Longibacter salinarum: one gene and its partner. The protein of the gene in region 2 interacts with the protein of the main gene of each other region in a pairwise test. Links are inferred from orthologs where the notes say so. Each region holds a gene or a part of one and is shown on either strand. Other genes may lie near its edges. The genes, in order: ftsZ and rlmN.

Region 1 (3,195 bases), on a different replicon or contig from region 2:
ATTCAGCCCCGGCTCGAAGAGATTCTGGAGATCGCCGCGATCGAGATCAAGCGGTCCGGGTACGCGCGCCATCTCGGAGTTGGGTGTGTGCTCACCGGCGGCGGCGCTCTGATTCCGGGTACAGCCGACCTCGCCGCCGAAGTGCTGGGGATGGAAGCCCGTATCGGCCGCCCGATGGGACTTTCCGGGGGACTCGTCGAGGAAGTTTCCGATCCGAAATATTCCACCGGCGTGGGGCTTGTGCTTTATGGCATGCGACCGGAAGTTATCGGCGGATCCACGCTCAGCGAAGACATCGACCAGCACCGAAACGGCGAACGCGTGTCGGGTGAGACGCTGGTCAATCGTATAGCCACACGAATGAAGTCGTGGTTTGACGAGCTGTAAGTTTAATGGTACGTTGCGATTCGTCAAACTATCCTGTTTCTTTGCAAGGTAACTCTTTGCCTCATAACCTTTTAGAGGTCTGGACCCCGTCACCGCGTGCTCAGCGGCGTCGGCCCGGCCGACTCGGCAGATGATGCAGCAGGGTCGCCTCGCGACCGGCATCGGCCGTTTCCTCGCACACTACCTCACGAACCCCACGACAACCCGTCGATCCGATCCAGCATTGCTTCGGGGCTGCTCACCTCGGGTGGAGATCGGGTCGCTCAGACTTTCGAACCACACAGACTGGAGGGAACCTATGGAAAACGAATTTAGCTCGCGGTTTTCGTTTGACGATGCCGCCAATGAGGAAGCCAAAATCTGCGTCGTCGGCGTTGGCGGAGGGGGAGGCAATGCGATCAACAACATGGTTGATCAGGGTATTCACGGTAGCGTAGAGTTCGTTGCCATCAATACCGACGCGCAAGCCCTTGCGGAGAACCAAGCTCCGCAGAAGATCCAGGCCGGACGGACGCTCACGAAAGGACTCGGCGCGGGCGCTCGCCCGAGCGTCGGTGCCGAAGCCATTGAGGAGAACTCCAACGAACTGGAGCAGGCTCTCGACGGCTACGACATGGTCTTTATCACCGCCGGAATGGGTGGAGGGACGGGAACGGGCGGTGCGCCGGTCGTCGCGTCGATTGCCCGCAAGATGGGCATTCTGACCGTCGCGATTGTCACGCGTCCCTTCGACTGTGAGGGCGCACGTCGCCAGAAGACGGCTGAAGAAGGAATTGAACTGCTTCGCAAGAATGTCGATACGCTGATCGTCATTCCAAACGAGCGGCTGCTCGATATCGCCGACGAAAATACAAGCCTCATCGAGGCGTTCGAAAAAGCCGACGAGGTCCTTTACAACGCGACCCGCGGCATCAGTGACCTGATTACCGTGCACGGCCTGATCAACCTTGACTTCGCCGACGTGAAGACGACCATGAAGAACGGCGGCGAAGCGCTCATGGGCTCGGCCGAGGCCAAAGGCGATAACCGCGCAGAAAAAGCCGCGATTCAGGCGATCTCGAGCCCGCTCCTCGACGGCCTGTCGATTGCCGGAGCGCGCAACGTGCTCGTTAACATCACGAGTGGATCGTCGCTCGGTATTCGCGAGGCCACGACGGCCACCAGCGTCATCCAGCGTGAGGCCGGAGAAAACGTCGAAGTGATCTTCGGTACGGTCATCGACGATGACATGGACGATCTGCTTCGTGTCACTGTGATCGCGACCGGCTTCGACAAGGCGGACGAAGAGACAGACGGCGAAGAGCCGGGCATGCGCCGGACCGTTCCACTCGACGGCAACGGCCCGAATTACCGCTACAAGGGCGAGGACAACCTTCGCCACCTCGACACACCAGCCTACGAGCGGCGCAGTACACCCCTTCGGGGCCGAAAGCAAAAGCAAGATCAGGACGCAGGTGACGAAGACGAGACGTCATCCGATGGTGCGGCAAGAAACGCGCGTTCCGATGAGTCAGGACAGGCTCAGGCCAGCAACAACGGTCCGTCTCAGTCGAACATCAAGCGCCTCCGTGCAGACGACCTGAACCAGGATCGTCCGAACCGGGATCAGCATCGGTCCCGCTCTTCGGATGATGATACGCCTGCATTCCTGCGTAAAATGATGGACTAACCCTGTTGCTGTCGTTCCCCTGATCACGTGAGCCTGAAGGCCGTCGACCGAACTGTCCGGCGGCCGGAGGCTCATCGAGATCGCCGAATGACATAGGGTTGTCACCCCATGTGCGTATTATGGAAAAAGAGTGCGAGCGTGCGTACCATGATGTGGATCCGCATGCACCATCGCATTCCCATTTGCACAGATAAGAGGGCCCTCCAGCCCCACCACGGGCGGCCGATTCTCGGCAGTATGAGTTCCGGTCGACCTCCGCGCAGCGCTTGAGCACCGCTGTGCCTGTGGTTCTGCGAGGCCCCGTTCTCCCGGAAACGGGTGGGCGTGGGCCCAAACACGAAGCCACGTCCTTCTTCGCCATATGGCTGAGAGGGGCGTGGCTTTTTGTGCGTCCACGTGTCGACCGCGCGGGCCCAAGGAGGGGGGCAGATGTTGTCAGGCAGGGCTCTTGCCGAACGACGTTTCGCGTGTCGAGATCGCGTCCGTCCGTCGCGAACGTCTTCCGGCAGCGTCGGGGTCGTTTACACCGATACGTCGAGCCAAGACGGCGAAATCTCGCGCGACGGTTGCCATTGAGCGGTATCGGGCGGCGGTCCAGGCGGCAAGGGCGGCCTGAATGTTTGCCTGGACGGCTCTCTCATCCGCCAAGTCGCGACGGGAGGTAACATGCACGGATGCTCCCATCTGGGCGGCGATGCGAATCCGGTCGGTACGGGACAGGCGGATCGTTCCGGAGGAGGATTCGCCAACCGGCGACGCACATCCAATCCCGAACGGGCGGGGTCGGAGTTGAGCGCAGACCGATGAAGCCGACCCATCAACGAACGCGGATGCCGAGCCATCTGGTGTGAGAGCGCGAAGGTCGACGTGGGCGACGGTCCATCGTAATTCGCAGAGGGCGTTCAATTCGGTGAGTAAAGCCGGCTGGTCGATCCATAGAAATGTCTTTGCCCGGCCTCGAATGAGGTCTAGCAGCAACCTGACGTCGAGTGCCGATCGGTTGCCGGATAGAAGCAGCATCCGTGCACCTGTAGCCAGAGCTCGCTCGATTTCAGTGACAGAATGCGAGTGAATCGGAGCGAGACACGCTATGACCGGAATCTCGATGGCATCGACGATTGCTTCGGTCGCAGCGCCGG
Region 2 (3,175 bases):
ACACGTTTCAGATGCCCGGCTCGACAGCAGGCGTTGACTACGTGGAGTTTCTGTTCCCTGGCGTGATCGCCCTGGTTCTTCTGTTTACAGCGATCTTTTCCACCATCTCCATTGTCGAGGAACGGACATCCGGATTCCTCCAGGCCGTGATGGTCGCGCCAACGCCTCGTACGGCACTCGTCTTTGGGAATGCGCTCGGCGGTACCATTCTTTCAACAGTGCAGGCACTTCTTATCCTTCTTGCACTACCGTTTATTGGGATTTATCCAAACGTAGCCGGCGTAATTCTCATCCTCGCTATCTGCCTGCTCACGGGCCTCTCGTTCACCGCCCTAGGGTTCACAATCGCATGGCGCATGGATACCACGCGCGGTTTCCATGCCGTGATGAATCTCTTCCTGCTGCCGCTCTGGTTCCTGTCCGGTGCCATGTTTCCTTACGAAGGCGCCGCGCCGGTTCTACAGTGGCTCGTGTGGATCAACCCGGTGTCGTACGCAGTCAGCGGTATTCGCCACGGCATGTACGGCCTCGCCTCTGCTCCCGGTACGCTCGCCTCACCTCTGACAAGTATCTCGGTCAGTCTGGGCTTCGCCGTCCTGATGATCGGCGTCGCCGTCTGGACTGTGCGCCGCCCGTTCTTTTCGGACTGACCCCACTGGGATCTGACGCGTGGAGCGCGATCGCCTCTTTCACGAGTGGGTAAAGTCCCGGACGTCAAACGTTTTCGCGTCATCTCACGTACATATTATCTACGCGGGCCTGATAAAACGCCGATTCGGCCCGACCTCTTTTGCAAACGGAAGCACGCCGGATGATCGACCTCGACCACATTCCCCACCACGCAAAAGCCGACGACGGACGCGTGAACCTGAAAGCGATGGGCACGGATGACCTGGAGGCGTTCGTCACCTCCATCGGTCAGCCGGCGTACCGCGGCCGACAGCTCTTCCACTGGATGTACGGAAAGGGCGCGGCGAGCTTCGAAGAAATGACGAGCCTCCCCAAAGATTTTCGTGCGGCTCTGGAGAAGCATGCGACGATCCACAGCTTCGACGTGGACACGATGCAGAAAGGGGGCGACGGTACGATGAAGGCGCTTTTCCGTCTTCCCTCGGGTAACCGGGCGGAGACGGTACTCATTCCGGACATTGATGAGCGTGGAGACGCTCGACGTCTGACCGTCTGTGTGTCCAGCCAGGTTGGCTGCGCGATGGGTTGCACCTTCTGTGCGACGGGCCAGATGGGCTTTCAGGAAAACATTTCTGCCGGCGGGATCGTCGATCAGGTGCGGCTGATGAACGACGCTGCGCTCGAGCATTTTGGCAAACCCATTTCGAATGTCGTCTACATGGGCATGGGCGAACCTCTTCTCAACTACGACGGCGTCATGACGAGCATCGATATTTTGACGCACGAGAAAGGCCTCGACCTTTCGCCGCGTCGGATTACGGTGTCAACGGTCGGGCTCGCACGTCGGATCAAGGACATCGCCGATGACGAGCGGCGCTTCCACCTCGCCGTCTCGCTACACGCGCCGACGAACGAGAAGCGAAGCTCCATCATGCCCATCAACGAGGCGGAGAAAACGAGTCTGCCGGCGCTGAAAGAAGCGATCGAGTATTACGCAGCTCATACCGGCCGCCCGATCACGTACGAATACTGCATGTTCGACGGGGTCAACGACTCCAAAGAGGATGCCCGAAAGCTCGCAGAGATCACGCGGTGGGTGCCGAGCAAGGTCAACCTCATCATGTACAACCCGGTCGATGGACTCGGCTTCGGTCGAACGCCCGAAGATCGGCTCGATGACTTCATTCAGGTTCTCATTAGCGAAGGCGTGACCGTTACGGTGCGTCGGAGTCGGGGTCAGGATATCGACGCCGCGTGCGGACAGCTTGCCAATAAAGAGTAAACGCACAATCCTGGACTGTATTCAAATCACGGATAACAACGCCTGTTATCCCGTTTCCCCGCTGGAGAATCCCAATCTCGTTGTAGTAACAAAACCGGGCTCTCACTTCTCCCCGGTCGTTGGACACGTCACCGTGTTCATTCATATGTTGGAGAAACTTTGTCTCGCGAATACATCGCGCTGTTTCTCCCGAACCTACTCGTCTCATGAACGAGTCCAACGCAGCTGGCTCCGTCTCGTCCGAGCAAACCGCTTCAAATGCCTCTACGTCCGATCGTCGTGAGGGCATCTCGGTCGGAGAGGATGTCCAGGCGTCCGTTGAAAGCACACCGACGAAGGGTCGCAAGAAGTTTGGGACGTTCGGCGGCGTCTTCACACCGACGCTCCTGACGATCCTCGGCGTCATCATGTACCTCCGGGAAGGCTGGGTGATCGGCAATGCCGGGCTTCTCGGCGGGCTGATGATCATCTTCCTCGGGTTCGGTATCACGCTCTGCACGGCCCTCTCGATGTCGTCCATCACGACGAACATCCGAATTGGGGCCGGTGGAGCGTACGCGGTCATCGCGCAGTCGCTCGGTCTTGAGGTCGGCGGGAGCGTGGGGATCCCGCGCTACCTTTCGCAGGCACTGGCGGTGACGATGTACATTTTCGGCTTTCGCGAAGGCTGGCTCGCGATTTTCCCGGGGCATAGCGCTATGCTCGTGGACGCCGCGGTTTTCGTCACGCTCTACGGCATTGCATATGTTAGCGCCGACTTCGCCATCCGCGTCCAGTACCTGATTATGGCTATCATCGCGGCATCGCTCGTCTCGATCGGTCTGGCGGCAGGCACCGGCTCAATGCAGTACGATCTTGGCGAGATAAAACTCTGGGGCGACTTCGCTACGGCCGCCGGGGACGGTTCGGGATTTTGGATCGTCTTTGCCGTCTTCTTCCCCGCGACCACCGGAATCATGGCCGGGGCGAACATGAGCGGTGACTTAAAGGAGCCCCGCAAAGCCATCCCGATCGGCACGCTTGCTGCGATCGGCGTGGCATTCATTATCTACGTATTTCTTGCCATCTGGCTCGCCAAGTCCGCGACACCGGAAGAGTTGAAGACGAACTACATGGTCATGGCGGAAAAGGCATTTTGGAGTCCGGCCGTGCTTGCAGGGCTTCTGGGCGCAACCTTCTCCTCCGCCCTGGCGTCCTTCGTCGGAGCGGGCCGTATCCTGCAGGCCATGGGGGCGCACGAGGTCGTCCCAGCGAGTAGCTGGC

What was found.
Region 1: the proteins of rlmN (region 2) and ftsZ interact in binary tests that used the Escherichia coli proteins (3 or more experiments, as listed by UniProt). The link is inferred for Longibacter salinarum from one-to-one orthologs.

What each region holds. Positions count from the first base shown.
Region 1 is NZ_PDEQ01000005.1:338,169-341,363, reverse strand. Bases 1-2,870 are described here. They hold ftsZ (cell division protein FtsZ), read left to right. Parts: upstream 1-685; coding sequence 686-2,056; downstream 2,057-2,870. Other genes in these bases: CRI94_RS11460 (hypothetical protein), read right to left, coding at 2,492-2,870; ftsA (cell division protein FtsA), read left to right, coding at 1-387. In the rest of the region: more of CRI94_RS11460, read right to left, coding at 2,871-3,195. UniProt on the Escherichia coli protein: Essential cell division protein that forms a contractile ring structure (Z ring) at the future cell division site. The regulation of the ring assembly controls the timing and the location of cell division.
Region 2 is NZ_PDEQ01000002.1:616,613-619,787, reverse strand. Bases 12-2,861 are described here. They hold rlmN (dual-specificity RNA methyltransferase RlmN), read left to right. Parts: upstream 12-811; coding sequence 812-1,912; downstream 1,913-2,861. Other genes in these bases: CRI94_RS05850 (amino acid permease), read left to right, coding at 2,119-2,861; CRI94_RS05860 (ABC transporter permease), read left to right, coding at 12-650. In the rest of the region: more of CRI94_RS05860, read left to right, coding at 1-11; more of CRI94_RS05850, read left to right, coding at 2,862-3,175.